DNA from 3 places in the Stutzerimonas decontaminans genome. Region 3 is predicted to be linked to each of the others. Evidence: predicted binding sites of a transcription regulator. Region 3 holds the regulator's gene; each other region holds the start of a gene.
The links. The regulator FliA, encoded in region 3, starts transcription of late flagellar genes. The targets are predictions, from matches to a motif close to CTAAAGTTTNNNNNNNNNNNGCCGNTAA.
Positions count from the first base shown of each region.

Region 1: UIB01_RS18800 (methyl-accepting chemotaxis protein) is a predicted target of FliA. The motif match lies at 1,990-2,017, and genes of this name have one in related genera.
Region 2: UIB01_RS13765 (methyl-accepting chemotaxis protein) is a predicted target of FliA. The motif match lies at 2,533-2,560, and genes of this name have one in related genera.

Region 1 is NZ_CP007509.1:4,050,907-4,056,514, reverse strand. It holds gene UIB01_RS18810 (PaaI family thioesterase) at 1-322, opposite strand, end outside; gene UIB01_RS18805 (3-hydroxyacyl-CoA dehydrogenase) at 441-1,967, shown strand; gene UIB01_RS18800 (methyl-accepting chemotaxis protein) at 2,128-3,693, shown strand; gene UIB01_RS18795 (Mpo1 family 2-hydroxy fatty acid dioxygenase) at 3,797-4,321, shown strand; gene UIB01_RS18790 (hypothetical protein) at 4,328-5,065, opposite strand; gene UIB01_RS18785 (phospholipase D family protein) at 5,222-5,608, opposite strand, start outside.
Region 2 is NZ_CP007509.1:3,018,985-3,024,592, forward strand. It holds gene UIB01_RS13750 (cell division protein ZapA) at 1-106, opposite strand, end outside; gene UIB01_RS13755 (hypothetical protein) at 103-330, opposite strand; gene UIB01_RS13760 (peptidylprolyl isomerase) at 469-768, shown strand; gene UIB01_RS13765 (methyl-accepting chemotaxis protein) at 865-2,460, opposite strand; gene UIB01_RS13770 (SpoIIAA family protein) at 2,754-3,122, shown strand; gene UIB01_RS13775 (DUF3597 domain-containing protein) at 3,204-3,665, shown strand; gene UIB01_RS13780 (HPF/RaiA family ribosome-associated protein) at 3,706-4,122, opposite strand; gene UIB01_RS13785 (hypothetical protein) at 4,422-4,682, opposite strand; gene UIB01_RS13790 (inositol monophosphatase family protein) at 4,861-5,608, opposite strand, start outside.
Region 3 is NZ_CP007509.1:1,712,667-1,718,274, reverse strand. It holds gene UIB01_RS08070 (chemotaxis protein CheA) at 1-477, opposite strand, end outside; gene UIB01_RS08065 (protein phosphatase CheZ) at 489-1,283, opposite strand; gene UIB01_RS08060 (chemotaxis response regulator CheY) at 1,307-1,681, opposite strand; gene fliA (RNA polymerase sigma factor FliA) at 1,756-2,481, opposite strand; gene fleN (flagellar synthesis regulator FleN) at 2,499-3,326, opposite strand; gene flhF (flagellar biosynthesis GTPase FlhF) at 3,418-4,710, opposite strand; gene flhA (flagellar biosynthesis protein FlhA) at 4,726-5,608, opposite strand, start outside.

The DNA.
Region 1 (5,608 bases), 2.3 Mb from region 3:
AGACAGCGACAGCACGGATGCGGCTACCGGCTGGAGCCGGTGCGCTGAAGTTCACGTTCATCGACAGCGTGGTCGCCACGCGGCGCTGTTCCGGCTGTTCGACCCAGGTTCCGCAGAGCCCCATCGCCACGTCCAGCAGGGTCGCCGTGACGCCGCCGTGCAGGTTGCTGGCGTTGTTCAGGTGGCGCGGCAACAACAGCAGTTCGACCACCACGCACTCCGGGCCGTACTCCTTGAGCTGGCAACCCAGGTCCTGGAAGAACCCGGTCAACGAGCTTTCTACCTGTTGCAGCGTGGCGGCGGGATAGGACTGATCGGACATGAACGAGCGGTTCGGCGGCTGACTTGCACTGGAGATTGGCAGTCTTTACGCTCACGGTCAATTCGATGGAATCTTGTTCCGCACTGCGAAATATCGCGTTGCTCGTGAGGAGGTTTGCATGTTTGAGCGTATCGGTATCGTCGGCGCGGGCGCCATGGGTCGCGGGATCGCGCAATTGTTCGCCAGCGCCGGCAAGCAGGTGTGGTTGCACGATGCGCGCAGCGAGTCGATCAGCGAGGCACTGCGCTTCAACCGCGAACTGCTCGAACGCGGCGTGGCCAAGGGGCGGCTGAGCGTCGCCGAGCTGGACGCCACGTTGCCCCGCATGCAGGCGGCACCCGCGCTGGCTGATCTGTCAGGCTGCGATCTGGTGATCGAGGCGATCGTCGAGAATCTCGAGGCCAAGCAGGCGTTGTTCATCGAGCTGGAGTCCTTGCTCGCCGAGGACGCGGTGCTGGCGACCAACACCTCATCGCTTTCGGTCACGCGCATCGCCGCCGCCTGCCGGCGTCCGGAGCGGGTGGCGGGTTTTCACTTCTTTAATCCGGTGCCGCTGATGAAGCTGGTCGAGGTGGTGCGCGGTGAGCGCAGCGATCCGCAGGTCATCCAGCGGCTGGTACAGCTGGCCGAACGGGCCGGGCATTTCCCGGCAATCACGCCGGACACTCCCGGCTTTCTGGTCAACCACGCCGGCCGCGCCTACAGCACCGAGGCGCAGCGCATCCTTGCCGAGGGTATCGCCGATGCCGAGCAGATCGACCGCATCCTGCGCGACGGGCCGGGCTTTCGCATGGGGCCGTTCGAGCTGTTCGATCTCACTGGGCTGGATATTTCCCATGCGGTGATGGAGTCGGTGTATCAACAGTTCTATCAGGACCCGCGCTATACGCCGTCCTACCAGGCCGCCCAGCGGGTCGCCGCCGGTTTGCTTGGACGCAAGACCGGCCAGGGCTACTACCGCTACGAGAACGGCCAGCAGATCCGCACGCCGGAGCCACCAATGCCGCTGGTATCCGTCGAGCGCCCGTTCTGGCTGGACAGTCAGGATACCCAATTGCGCGGCTGGCTGGCGGCGTTGTTGTGCGAGGCTGGTACGCAGCTGGAAACCGGCGAGAGGCCATCGTCGCGCGCCATCTGCCTAGTCACCCCTTTAGGCGAGGATGCCAGCACGATGATCGCTCGGTTGGGTTTGCCCGCCACGCGCAGTATTGCTTTCGACCTGTTCGCCGATTTCGATCGGCGTCGGGTGCTGATGCGCCAGCCGGCGCTCGACCCTGCTCTCGAAGCACAGGCGCGGCAGGCACTGAGTCACGATGGCGTGCCGGTCGAGGTGATCAACGACTCACCCGGTTTCGTCAATCAGCGGGTGGTGGCAAGCATCGTCAACCTGGGCTGCGAGATCGCCCAGAAGGGCATCGCCGATCCGCAAACGCTGGACCGCGCGATCACTTTGGCGCTGGGCTATCCGAAGGGGCCGGTGGGATTTGCCGAGCACTACGGCGCCGCACGAATCCTCGCCATCCTGCAAAACATGCAAGGCTGTTACGGCGGCGAGGCGCGTTATCGCCCGAGCCCCTGGTTGCGCCGGCGCGTGCAGCTCTCGCTACCAGTGACCGCACCTGATCAGCCTGACATTGCCCGTTGATCGCGGTGGTCGAGGAGGGCGGCTTCAGTTTGCGCGGGAGCGGCCGCTAAGCCTGGAGTGAGCCTCCGATGACGGCACGTTGCTACTAAGGCACTACTGTTCTTTATCCGGGGCTATGGGTACAACGTCGGATCGATCCGACAAGAACAAGAGGCCGTCCATGAGCCCCGCCTACCGCCATCCCAAGCTTGTGGCGTTTCACGCCGCGTTGATCATAGCTTTGTTGCTTGTGCACTACTGGCTGGTCCCGCCGCTGGCAGTGACGGCGATATTGTTACTCGCTGCAGCGCTGTGGCCCTGGTTCAGTGCGTCCCTGGCGGCGAATGCCGACGCCGCGACCACTGACGATACGCCACGCGCCTTCGCCGAACTGAGCAAGAACCTCTCGCGCAATACCTGTCACAACGCCTTGTCGGCTGCCCAGGTCGCCTACAGCGCCGAGCAGCTGGCCAGCCGCCTGCAATCGCAACTGCAGGCGGTGAGCGAAATCGCCAACGGTGCACAGGCCATCGCCAGCACCGAGCAGGACAGTGCCGAGCGCGCCCGCCATACGCTGGACGCCGCGCAGGCGGTACGCCAGCGCAGCGATGCCGGGCAGGCCGAGCTGCAGAAGGCGATCGAGCGCATGCAGCAGCTCAGTGCGCAGACTCAGGCCAGCCGCGAGCTGATCGACGGGCTCTCCGCGCGTACTGAAGAGATCCGCCGGATCACCGACGTGATCCAGTCCATTGCCAGCCAGACCAACCTGCTCGCCCTCAACGCCGCCATCGAGGCCGCGCGGGCCGGTGAGGCCGGGCGCGGTTTCGCCGTGGTGGCCGATGAGGTCCGCAGTCTGGCGGCGCGCACTTCCAGCGCTACCGAGGAAGTCGGCCGCATGGTCGGCGACATCCGCCAGCAGAGCGAAGCGGTAGTCAGCTATATCCAGCGTCAGGCCAGCGAACTGGACGCTGCTGCCGAACAGATCGCCGCCACTGGCGAGCAGCTCAGCGGCATTGCCGGCCTGGCCGGCAGCGTCGAAAGTCAGGTGGAGCAGATCACCACTGGCACCGCCGACAACCATCAGCGCCTGACCGGTCAGTTCGTCGCCCTCGATCAGTTGCGCGCCGACGCGCTGGACAGCGAAAAGCAGACCCGGCAGCTCGAACAGGCCGCGGAACGGCTGGTGGCGCAAGCCGAGAGTGCCAGCGAGCAGCTGGCCGAGGTTCAGCTCGACGATTACCACCAGGCGATGTTCAACCTGGCTCGCCAAGGGGCGGCAGCGATTGCCGCGCGATTCGAGGCGGACATTGCCGCCGGACGCGTCAGTCTCGATGACCTGTTCGATCGCAATTATCGGGCGCAGCCCAATACCAATCCGGTCAAATACCAGACTCGCTTCGACCGCTACGCTGACGAGGTGCTGCCGGCGGTTCAGGAACCGCTGCTGCAGCAGCATTCGGCGCTGGTCTATGCCATCGCCACGACGCCCGAAGGCTACGTGCCGACGCACAACCGTGCCTTCAGCCAGCCGCCGGTGGGCAACCCGGAAATCGATCGGGTCAAGAGCCGCAGCAAGCGCCTGTTCAATGATCGAACTGGTGGACGCTGTGGCAGTCATCAGCGCCGGGTATTGCTGCAGACGTACAGCCGCGATACCGGTGAGCTGATGCACGATCTGTCAGTACCGATCATGGTCAATGGTCGGCATTGGGGCGGGCTGCGATTGGGCTATCGGCCCGAGGAATAGCGCAATCACATCCTGATGTTGGCGCGATCGTCCTAGCCCATCCGAGGGCGGCGGCGCACCGACCGGCTAAGCTTGGCGGACGCGACCTCTGGAGATGCCGCCAATGAAAACCCTCACCGATCACCTGGCACAGTACGCGGCCTATCATCGTGACCCGCGCAACCTGCTGACCCATTTCATCGGCATCCCGCTGATCGTGCTGGCGGTAGCTGTGTTGCTGTCGCGGCCCGGCATGGACGTGGCCGGAATATGGCTCAGCCCGGCCGCACTGGTCTCGCTCGCCGCGGCGCTGTTCTATCTACGCCTCGATCTGCGTTATGGCCTGCTGATGAGCGTGGTGCTGCTGCTGTGCATCTGGTTGGGCGCGCGGCTTGCCAGTGCGACGACGGCAGTGTGGCTGGGTGTTGGGCTGGGGTTGTTCGTGCTTGGCTGGGTCATCCAGTTCGTCGGGCATTATTTCGAGGGGCGCAAACCGGCCTTCGTCGATGACCTAACCGGGCTGATCATCGGGCCGCTGTTCGTCGCCGCTGAACTCGGATTCATGCTCGGCCTGCGCGAGCCGCTGCGCCTCGCCATCGAAGCGCGCGTCGGGCCGGTGCGTCTGCGCGAGTCGGCCGCCCACGGCTGACAGAGGTCAGGGTTTGGCGGCCATCCACTGGTCACTCAGGCTGCGGGCGTGACGGTCGACCATGATCGGCGCGAAAGGTCTGCCCGACGCGGTGGTGAGATTGTTACTGCCGCTGTTCATATCTTCCAGCGCCACCTTGAGGAAGTCCCAGCGGGTCTTGAGCTTCGCCAGGGCCGGATCGCGCTTGCCATCCAGACCGGCTAGCTGTGCGTCGATGGCGGGCACCAGGTGACGCTCGTCCTGGCCGAGATAGGTTTCCGGCTGCTCACGGGCAATTTCGAAGGAGCCGATATAGGCGCGGCTGAGGTATTGAACGGCCAGGTACTCCACTTTTGCCGGCAATTCCGCCTGGGCGTCGGCGCCCTGCTGCGCGCGAGCGGCAGTGAGGAAGTCGCGTAACGCCTTGCTCATCTGCAGTGGCCAGCCCCAGGGCATGTCGTCTTCCTTGTAGCCAAAGCTCGCGCCTTCGCGCAGGCGTGTCTGCAGTTCCAGATGGCTTTCGCGAAGCGCACTGGTGGGGTTGGCGACTTGGAGCAGGGCCGCGTTCAGCGCGCGAATGTCTTCCTCCAGACGCAGCAGGTGGGCCTTCTGGAAGCCTTCGCCGCGATACAGCAGCAGGCTGCTGGTGGCGCGGTTGGCGTGGATCTGCATGTTCTGCAGCGGGGTGCTCGGCTCAGCCGCCTCGGTAAGGCCGGGCAGCATTGCGAGAATCAGCAATAGCCAGAAGCGAGTGAAACGGTCCATTGTCGTGCTCCTTTTTTATTTTTATAGAAGCGATGCGTGCGTGGCAGCAGCGTTCTGAGCCTAACGGACGGCTGGCCAAGTGGTATCACCCCAAAGAATGATTTGTGGAGGATTGAATACAATGAGGCGCCAACGTGACGTATTCGGTGGCAAACGCTAGAGCATCTTCTCCAGGCCGATGATCTCGGCGAACCAGGCATTGAAGCGCCGCCAGAGCCCGCCCGGTTCCTTATCGATCACGCGCAACCGCCCATCATCCTCGGCGATCCATACCAGCTGCTTGCGGCCGCCGCGCTCCTCCAGGCGTACCTCGTAGCTGAGCGCCGGCGACATACCCTCCAGCGTGAGTCGCTGAACCTCGCGGGCCAGCTCCTGGCTTTCCACCAGAACGCCGACCTCGCTGTTCCACAGCACGGAACGAGGGTCGAGGTTCAACGAGCCGACAAATACCTTTTCCTGGTCGAACACCGCTGCCTTGCTGTGCAGGCTCGACTCCGACTCGCCGAGAAAGCTGTAGGACGGCTCCTGCTCCGGTTGCCGGCG
Region 2 (5,608 bases), 1.3 Mb from region 3:
GCAGCAGCGCGGTCGCCTCCTGTAACAGCGCGTCCTGGCTGGGCGGTGCGCGGAACGAGTATTCGCGGCCGAACACCTTGAGCACCTGAACGCCATCAGTCGTCATGCGGCGTTACTTCCAGCTGCGCGCTCCACCAGCGCCTGCAGCCGCGCCAGGGTAGCGCCCTGCTTGTCTTCCTGTTCCAGCGCAGCCAGTTGCAGGTTGTCGTTCTCCTCTCGCGCCTGCTGCAGCTGTTGCTCAAGCAAGGCACAGTGCTCGCTCAGGTTCTGGTTGCGCTGCAGCAGATCGTTGATGACGTTTTCAAGCTGCGCGAGGGTGGTATCAAGCATGGTGCGTTCTTCCAGGTCCGGTGAAAAAGCGCGCGAGAGTACCCGAAAGAGACGCTGTAGGGGGCCTTCATTACGCCCCCAAGGCCATATCGGCGCGGTCGCCAATATCGGCAGTTTGCGGTAGCCTCAACGGCCTATCTGAAGAGGAGAGCTACCATGGCACGTGCCACTGCCCGCCACATCCTGGTTTCCACCGAAGCCAAGTGCAACGAACTGAAAGCCGCCATCGAGGGCGGTGCCGACTTCGCCGAGGTCGCCAAGGAAAACTCCAGCTGCCCGTCCAGCCGTCAGGGCGGCGACCTCGGTTCGTTCGGCCCCGGCCAAATGGTCAAGGAATTCGACACGGTGGTGTTCAGCGCCCCGATCAACGTTGTTCAGGGTCCGGTGAAGACGCAATTCGGCTACCACCTGCTGGAAGTGACCAGCCGCCAGGACTGATCCCTCCATCCCTGCACTGAGGTGCAGGGATTTTCCGCGTGACGCCGGTCAGGCGCCCCTCTCCTGCAGCACTCCCCCGCTACGCCTGCCTGCGGCTCAACACTCCAGGCGAAAACGCCCAGTCAGCGCCTTGAGGCCTTTCATGCTCTGCATGATGGTATTGCCTGACGTCGCCGTGTCCTGAGTGACACCAGCGGCCTGGTCGGCAACCTGGGCGATGCGTGTCAGCGACTGGTTCATGTCCTCGGCCACCTGTGACTGCTCCTCGGCCGCCGTGGCGATCTGATTGGTCATGCCGCGAATGGTCTGCACCGCACCGACGATCTGCCCAAGCGCATGCTGCGCCGCTTCGATCTGGGTGAGCGTCACCGAGCTGCTCTGCCGCGATGCATCCATGGCATGACCGGCGCGGGTCGCCTGGCTCTGCAGGCGCTCGACCAGCACGCTGACCTCCTTGGCCGAACTCTGCGTGCGACTGGCCAGGCTGCGTACTTCGTCGGCAACAACGGCGAAACCGCGACCCTGCTCGCCAGCACGCGCCGCCTCGATAGCGGCATTGAGTGCCAGCAGGTTGGTCTGCTCGGCGATCCCGCTGATCACGTTGAGCACCTTGCCGATCTCGTGGCTGTCCTGCACCAGCTGCTGCATGACGTCGGAGAGGCTGTCGACATGACCACTCAGGGTGCGGATGGCGCCAACCGACTCATTCATTACTGCGCTGCCGGAGTTGGTTTCCTGCTCGGCGACATCCGCAGCATTGGCGGCCTCGACGGTGCTGCGTGCCACCTCATGCGAGGTCGCCAGCATTTCGTTCATAGCGGTGGCGACCTGGTCGATCTCCGCCTGCTGCCCTTCCACGTTGCGTGCACTGTCACCCGCCAGCCCGGCCATGCGCACGCATTGTGCGTCGGCTTCATCCGCTGCTTGGCGCACGCCCTTGATCATTTCGCCCACCTGCCCCAGCAGACGGTTGTAGGCCAGAGTGATCATGCCCATTTCGTCATCGGCATGACGCACCTGCAGCGGCGAGGAAAAATCGCCCTGGCTGACCTTTTCCAGGCGACCGCGCAGCTCATCGATCTGCAGCATCAGCCAGTTCATGCCTGCAATTCGCCCGAGGATAACCAGCAGCAGAATGCACAGCGTCGAACCCAAGGCGACCCAGAGTTGCTGGGAGGCACTGCGATTGGCCTCGGCGGATATCAGCAGCACCACCTCGTTGGCCGCGGCAAGGATGTCGTTGGAGTCGGTGGCAATCGCGTTCACGTCAGCACTCTGACCCGCAGCCAGAGCCTGTATGGCGGGCCGGTAACGCTGCCAGATCTGGTCGACGCGCTGCAGATGCGGCTGCGCACTGGCCAGCTCGACGCGGGGGATGCCCTGAGCTCGGTCGCCATTGAGCAGTAGTCGATGCGACTGCTCGAAGCGCTGGATGGTCTTCTCGACGTCAGCCGGGCCGCCGATACCGCGTGCGGCCAATAGCGCCTCCTTCATCATCTTCTGGCTGAGCATGCGCTGGGCACCGGCCATGTCGATCTGGCTGGCGTCCTTGCTCGACATGAACAGCACACCAGCCGTCAACGCCGCGCACAGGAAGATCAGGCTGTAGGAAAAGAAAAATTGCAGATTGATGGTGCGTAGGCCCAGCCCGCGCAGTACGGACTGGATGACGTTCGCCAAGGTGCTGGTCATGGAAGGTTTCCAACTGCAGAAAAGCAGGAAAGAAGGCGCCGCCAGCACTCGCTGGCGGCGCAGTTATCTCGTTTCTCGGCCGACCGAAGGGCAACTTGACGCCGTTGGTCGCTCTTCTGGAAGCCAGACGCGGCGCGGCTTTCGGGCATTTCTGGAGGCTCACGGATCGGCGCCGCGCATGCTGATCCAAGTCAAGAAAGACGTTCGCGATCCGCTTTTTTTTGGCCCGTTCTCCTCGCGGCGGCTATGGTCAGATGACATCCGGACCACCCGCAGAACCCGAGGGACTCGTCATGTTTCAGGTATCGCGCAGAAGCGAAAACCGCATCGATGTCGATTTTTCCGGCAAGCTGGACAGCGAGGCCATGCGCAGCGCGCTGGATGATCTGCTGTTCAAATCCGAAGGCATCAGCCATGGCCGGATGCTCTACCGCATCGGCGATTTCGACCTGCCCACGTTGGGCGCGGTTGGAGTGGAACTGTCCCGCCTGCCGCAGCTTTTCCGCTTCATTCGCCGCTTTGACCGTTGCGCTGTGATAGCCGGCAAGGAGTGGCTGCGCAAGGCCAGCGAAGTGGAAGGCGCGCTGATTCCCGGGTTGACCATCAAGGCCTTCGACCTGGATCAGGAAGCAGAAGCCGTCGCCTGGCTGGAGCACGGCTAGTTAGGTAGTCCGACCTATGGAAGCGAATGTCCGGCCCTGTGTTGCTGTCGAATGCGGACACCAACAGCACGGAGAATGGACATGGGACTTTTCGACTCGATCAAAGCCAAGCTCGGCCTGGGCGATGTCTCCAACGAGGCGCAATCCAAGGCCGATGTACCTCCGGCCGATGCCGAGCGGTCCAGCGCCGAAGGCATCACGCTGAGTGACCGGCCGAGCACCACTGACAACGCAACCATCGCACCGCACAAGGACCTGAATCAGACGCGCGGCACCGCCAGCGGCATTGATGTGGTGGCGCAGCTGGAAGCCAAGGCGGCACAGCATCCCGAAGCCCTCAACTGGCGCACCTCGATCGTGGATCTGCTGAAATTGCTCGGTCTGAACAGCAGCCTGGAAGCACGCCGTGAGCTGGCAACCGAGCTCGGCTGCCCACCGGCAGAAATGGCGGACTCGGCGCAGATGAATATGTGGCTGCACCGCGCGGTGATGAAGAAACTGGCTGAGAACGGCGGCAGCATTCCGCCGGAACTGCTGCACTGAGGGCGAAGGGCCTTCCTCGCAGAAGGCCCTTGTTTGAGGCTTAGGAGTTGCGGACCTGCTCGTCCGCCAGGAAGTCTTCCTCCAGCAGCGCATCGCGGCCGGCTACGGCGGCACCGTCGATCATTTGCGGTTGGCCACCAGCGCGCTTGCTGCGCAATTTACCGAACTGATGCGCCAAGGCGTTGTTGAGCTTGTCCACAGCACCGTCGACAGCCAATTCAAGCGACTCGGCCTTGTGCGTGACGGAAATCGGCTGCAGCCCCTTAGGGCGCGCTTCGATCTGGCAGCGTTTGTCATGGGCGCCGGCCTTGTCACCATTCTCATCGTTGAGGTGCACGACGACGCGGGTCAGCTCGTCGTCGAACCGGTCCAGCTTGCCTGCGACACTGGCACTGACCCAATCCGCCAGACGGGCACTGCCTTCAATGTGGTTATCGCTATGAACCTGGATTTGCATAAGTCGTCCTTACTTCCGCTTATGAGCACCACCTTTTCAGGTGGCTTGGTAATAGCTATGCCACCGTTTCGCTGAATAAGCAACGCCTAAGATGTCGCCGAAGCTGTCCAGCTCGGAGTGATTTTGGCTTTGCTATCTGAAACTTAGCGCGATCGCTGCCATTGCTCGCGCGAAGGCGCAAAGATGGCGTACAGGCCGTAGGTGAAACTATTTGTGTGCGGCGCGGCACGCCGCGGCCGACACGCTTCGACTGCGTCGGATGGGTGGCATCCGACGCATGAGGGATTGGTCCGCGACTACTAAGCTGCCCGTTGGTACAACTCCCGGCCGTGGTCGAGGTGCTGGTCGACCAGCCACTTGCCGTGGGCCATGGACAGTCGCTGAGCCTTTTCCAGCTCATCCATGAAGGCGTGCTCGAGCGGTAGCGGCATGCGACGGGTCGTGTGCCCCGCGGGGTCGGTGATCCGGCAACCACCAGCCCAGGGTGTCGGGGTGCCGGGATATTCCATCACCTCGGCGGTGATGAGGTGGTCGCGGTAGGTGCATTGCATCATGCTCATGATCGTTACCTCGCTCTGTGCGGGCAGCCATCAGAACACACAGGTGGTTCGGGCCTGATGGCTGCCGATATCCCCCTGTAAACGGGCCGATTTCGCCGGCCCAATGCGTCAGAACGGTATAGCACAGGCTGTGCGGCCTGTGCCGACTAGCACAGAGGGGTCGACGAACGCGATCGACTCAGGCGTCCAGCGAAGGACCGATGAGTTCGCTCAGCTGCCGATACACACCAGGCGCCGCCACCAGATAGGGGTTACCCCTGAGCAAGCCAGCATTACGGAAGAAGTCGTTGCGCAGCCCGCCCGCCTCGGCCACGAGCACCAGCCCGGCCAGGCAATCCCAGCTCTTGAGTTCGGTTTCGTAGTAGCCGATCAAGCGCCCTGCAGCGACGTAGGCGGTCATCAGCGCGCCGGAGCCGTTGCGGATGAACATGCCGCCTTCGGCCAGAAGTTTTTCCAGAAACGGGATGAAGTGCTCCTTGCCGCGGGGATGAAAGGTGCCCGCGCCGGTCAGCCCTTCGCGCACATGGGTCGCGGCGCTGGCCTTGAGCCGGGTCTGATTGACGTAAGCGCCGCGGCCGAGGCAGCCATGGAACAGCTCATCATGGTTGGGATCGGCGATCGCACCGATGAAGGGCTCGCCGTCGACCAGCAGGCCGATGGACACGCACCAGTTGTGCAAACCGTTGACGAAGCAGGCCGTACCGTCGATGGGATCGATCACCCAGACGCAGCGCGCCTTGAGATCCGCTGAACCGCTCTCCTCGCCAAGAAAGCCGTCCTGCGGGAACTGCTCGGCCAGCCGGGCACGGATGAAATCTTCGATGTTCTTGTCAGCAATGCTGACCACGTCCTGCTGGTCGCTGCCCTTGTGCTCGACGGCCAGTGTCTCGCGCCGCCGGTAGAAATCCATGCCCAGCCGCGCAGCT
Region 3 (5,608 bases):
CAGCTGCTCGAATTCGCTGTCGTCAGCTTCGACCTGGGGCTCGGGCATAACCGGCGTCTCGACCGGAGCCGCCGGTTCGTCAGCAGAAGCGGGTTCTGCCAGACGCGCCAGAGCGGCGAGTAGCTCGCGTGAGGCGGGAGTCGGCTCGACGCGCTCGCGGACCTGACTGAACATCTCGTTCACGGAGTCGAGGGCCTGCAACACGACATCCATCAGTTCGGAGTCGACGCGACGCTCACCCTTGCGCAGGATGTCGAAGACGTTTTCGGCGATATGGCAGCACTCCACCAGCTCATGGAGCTGAAGAAAGCCCGCACCGCCCTTTACCGTGTGGAACCCGCGAAAAATCGCATTGAGCAACGCCATGTCATCGGGGCTGCTTTCCAGCTCCACGAGTTGCTCGGACAATAGTTCGAGAATCTCGCCGGCCTCTACCAGGAAATCCTGGAGGATTTCTTCATCGGCGTCGAAGCTCATATTCACTTCCCCTAAAAGCCCAGGCTTGAAAGCAGATCATCGACATCGTCCTGGCCGGAAACGACGTCTTCACGCATATCGGCATGCATCTGCGGACCTTCACCGTTGGAAGGCATTTTTTCTTGTTTTTTCTTCTCTTGCTCGGCACGCATGGCATCGCGGTCGTGCTGGATGCCGGCGACGCGGTCGACCTGCCCCGCCATGAGGACGAGATTGAGCAGGTTGCTTTCAAGCTCGGTGATGAGGCGGGTCACCCGCTTGATCACCTGGCCGGTCAGATCCTGGAAGTCTTGGGCAAGCATGATTTCGCTGAGATTCTGCGACAGCTGGCTGCCGTCATTCATGCTGCGCTGGAGGTATTGGTCGATGCGCTTGACCAGCTCGCGGAATTGCTCGGCATTCATTTCGCGACGCATGAAGCGCTGCCAGTCGGCCGTCAAGCTCTGGGCCTCGTAGCTCACGTAGTTCACCAGCGGAGCGGACTCCTCCACCAGATCCATGGTGCGATTGGCGGCCTTCTCGGTCATCTCCACCACGTAGGACAGGCGATCGGTCGCATCGGTAATCGGTGACGGATCGCCCCCGGTAGCGCAGGTATCCATCTCGAGCTTGACGATAGCGTTGTGCAGCTCGCGGGTGAGCTTGCCAACCTCCAGATAGAGCCCGTGATTGCGCACCTGATTGAGCTCGTTGAACATCTGCGTCGCTTCATCGAAGCGGCCCTGCTGCAGACTTTCGATCAGCTTGGGTGCATGGGCCTTCAGAGTCGCTTCGAACTCTGCCAGGCTTTGATCTGCTTGCGTCATAGTGCCCTCGCGGCGTTGCTGCTTCAGCCGTTGACGCGCTCGAAGATCTTCTCGATCTTCTCCTTGAGCACCTGGGCAGTAAAAGGCTTGACCACATAGCCGTTAACCCCGGCCTGTGCCGCCTCGATGATCTGGTCGCGTTTCGCCTCGGCTGTCACCATCAGTACTGGCAGGTGCTTGAGGCGCTCATCAGCGCGCACGGTGCGCAGCAGATCGATACCGCTCATGCCCGGCATGTTCCAGTCGGTGACGAGGAAGTCGAAGCTGCCGCTCTTCAGCATTGGCAGCGCGGTGGTGCCGTCATCCGCTTCGGCGGTGTTGGTGAACCCCAGATCACGCAGGAGGTTCTTGATGATTCGTCTCATCGTCGAGAAGTCATCGACGATGAGGATTTTCATGTTCTTGTCCAAGTCGACCTCCGTAAGTCCAAAAATGCCTCAGCAAACCGAGCACGTCATACCGCAAACAATCGTCAATTGGCGCGCCATTCGCCGAGGCGTGCACGCAAGCGCGCAGCACACTGGCTATGCAACTGGCTCACACGCGACTCGCTAACTCCCAGCACCTGCCCAATTTCCTTCAAGTTCAATTCTTCGTCGTAATACAGCGACAGCACCAGCTTCTCGCGCTCGGGCAGGTTGGCAATGGCGTCGGCCAGGGCCTGCTGAAAGCGTTCGTCCTCGAGATCGCGGAAGGGCTCAGGGTGGGTACTGGCAGCATCCTCCTGAAGCTCGCCGTGCTCACCCTCCTGCAGCAGATCATCGAAGCTGAACAGGCGGCTGCCCAGCGTATCGCCGAGAATGCCGTAATACTCATCGAGGCTTAGCTTAAGTTCGGCCGCAACCTCGTGATCTTTAGCGTCGCGACCGGTTTTCGCCTCGATCGCCCGAATCGCCTCGCTGACCATCCGCGAATTGCGGTGCACCGAGCGCGGCGCCCAGTCGCCCTTGCGCACTTCGTCGAGCATGGTGCCGCGAATGCGGATACCGGCGTAGGTTTCGAAACTGGCACCCTTGCCGGCGTCGTATTTCTTAGCTGCTTCCAGCAGTCCGATCATTCCAGCCTGAATCAGATCGTCGACCTGCACGCTGGCAGGCAGACGCGCCAGCAGGTGGTAAGCGATTCGCTTGACCAGCGGGGCGTACTGATCGATCAGGCGGTACTGCGCATCCTTTGCCTGAGCCTTGCTGTAATACATAGCGGATCCGGCACCTGTCATTCGTGGCTTTGTGAAGCGGGGGTGATGAGACGCTCTACGAAGAATTCGAGATGACCACGCGGCGTGGCGGGCAACGGCCAAGTATCGACCCTCTGCGCGATGGCCTTAAACGCCAGCGCGCATTTAGATCGCGGGTAGGCTTCATAGACCGCACGCTGCTTCTGTACAGCCTTGCGCACAGCCTCATCGTAAGGCACGGCACCGACATACTGCAGCGCTACATCCAGAAAGCGCTCGGTGACCTTGGTCAGCTTGGCGAACAGGTTGCGCCCTTCCTGCGGAGCATGAGCCATATTGGCGAGCACCCGGAAACGGCTGATGCCGTAATCACGGTTAAGCAGTTTGATCAGCGCGTAGGCATCGGTGATCGAGGTCGGCTCATCGGTGACGACCAGCAGCACCTCCTGCGCGGCGCGCACGAAGCTCACTACTGAATCGCCGATACCAGCCGCGGTGTCGATGATCAGCACGTCGAGCTCGTCGCCGAGCTCGCTGAACGCCTGGATCAACCCCGCGTGCTGCAGCGAAGACAACTGCACCATGCTCTGCGTGCCGGATGCGGCCGGCACTACGCGGATGCCGCCCGGCCCCTGGATCAGCACGTCGCGCAGATCACATTCGCCGGCGATGACGTCGGCCAGGGTGCGCTTGGTGGTAAGCCCCAGCAGCACGTCGACGTTGGCCAGGCCGAGGTCGGCGTCAAGCAACACCACACGTCGGCCAAGGTCAGCCAGCGCCAGTGCCAGATTGACCGACACGTTGGTCTTGCCGACGCCACCCTTGCCGCCGGTCACCGCAATCACCTGTACGGGATGCATACCCATGTTCACATGCCTATATCTTGCTGGGGCCTTGCGGCCGGCGATGCGCCCGCATGGCACGCATCTGATTCATTCAGGTACTGCTGTCGCAGCATCATCCGGCCCGCCGTGACGAGCCGTTGTACAACCCGGCGAACATATCGGCCATGGTTTCCTCGCTCGGTTCCTCGCCGGATTGCAGACTCACCGCGCGACTGACCAGTTGATGGCTGCGTGGCAGGTGCAAGTCGTCCGGAATCCGGGGGCCGTCCGCGAGGTACGCTATCGGCAAGTGCTGGCTGATCGTGAGCCCAAGCACATCACCGAGGCTGCCAGCCTCGTCCAGCTTTGTCAGGATACAGCCAGCCAGGCCACAGCGACGATAGTTGTGCCACGCCGCCTTGAGCACCTGGCTCTGGCTGGTTGCAGCCAGCACCAGATAATTCTTCGATTTGACGCCCTTGTCGGACAGCGCCTCGAGTTGCATACGCAGCGTCGGATCGCTGGCGGGCAGACCGGCGGTGTCGATCAGGATCACCCGCTTGCGCGCCAGTGAGGCCAACGACTTGTTCAGCGGCTGACTCGGATCGAGCTGCAGCACCGGCACATCGAGGATCCGCCCCAGAGTCTTGAGCTGCTCCTGCGCGCCGATCCGGTAGTTGTCCATGCTGGCCAGAGCAATGCTCTGTGCGCCGTACTTCAATACGTAGCGCGCCGCGAGCTTGGCCAGCGTGGTGGTCTTGCCGACGCCAGCTGGGCCTACCAAGGCGATGACACCACCCTCTTCCAGCGGCTCGTTCTTGCTGACCTTGATCGCCTGCGCCAAGTGCGCCAGCACCATGCGCCAAGCCTGGCGCGACTCGTTGATGCCGGCAACTTTTTCCAGCAGGCTGCGCGACAGCTCAGCCGGCAGCCCCATGCGCTGCAGACGGCGCCAGAGGCCAGCCTGTTGCGGCCGACGGCTCTGCTCCTGGCCCCAGGCAATCGAACCGAGCTGCACTTCGATCAGCTCGCGCAGACCATGCAGCTCCGAATACATCGCTTCGATCGCACGCGAATCGACCGCAGCGGTAGCCTCGGCAACCGGAGTGGGTTGCGGCTTGCTCGCTGCGGCGGCCGGCTTCTCGTCAACCAGTTGACGATCCTGCATCTTCGCCCGCGGTGCGGCGCTCAGCTCGGCGTGGGCATTGGCCAGACGGGCCTGAGTCTTGCGCAGCTCGGCTTCCAGCGCCGGGTTGGGCTTGTTGGCGGCCGGCGCAGATTGCATCGGGTAATCGAGCACGGCAGTCAGCTCGACGCCACCGGCCACCCGGCGATTGCCGATGATCACGGCATCGGCGCCCAGCTCGTCACGCACCATTTTCATGGCGATGCGCATATCGGCGGCGAAGAAACGTTTGACCTGCATGGCCTGTACCCTCGGTTAATTCTGACCCACCGTCGAGACGATGGTGACCTGCTTGTTGTCCGGTATTTCCTGGTAGGCCAGAACATGAATGTTCGGCACTGCCAGGCGCGCGAATCTCGACAGCATCGCCCGTACCGGGCCGGCCACCAGCAGAACTGCCGGCTTGCCGAGCATTTCTTGACGCTGTGCCGCTTCTACCAGAGACCTTTGCAACTTTTCGGCCATTCCCGGCTCCAGCAGAATTCCGTCTTCGGAACCCTGCCCAGCCTTCTGCAAGCTATTGAGCAAAATCTGTTCCAACCGCGGCTCCAGCGTAATCACAGGCAGCTCCGGCTCTAGTCCCACAACGTTTTGCACGATCGCCCGAGACAGCGCAACGCGTACCGCAGCGACCATTGCGGCGGGATCTTGACTCTTGGCCGCCACGTTGGCGATGGCTTCGGCAATAGTGCGGATATCGCGGACCGGCACCTGCTCCTGCAACAGCGCCTGCAGCACCTTGAGCAGGGTCGACAGCGAAACCATACCTGGCACCAACTCCTCGGCCAGCTTGGGCGAACTCTTCGCCAGCAGCTGCAGCAATTGCTGAACCTCCTCATGGCCAAGCAGTTCGTGCGCATGCTTGTGCAGCACCTGATTGAGATGGGTGGCAACCACGGTGCTGGCGTCCACCACGGTGTAGCCGAGTGATTGGGCCTGATCGCGTTGACTGGCTTCGATCCAGACCGCTTCCAGGCCGAACGCCGGGTCCTTGGCGGCAATGCCATTGAGCGGGCCAAACACCTGCCCTGGGTTGATAGCCAGCTCACGGTCCGGGTACACCTCGGCTTCGGCCAGGCTCACCCCCATAAGCGTCAGCCGATAGGCATTGGGTAGCAGATCGAGATTGTCACGGATG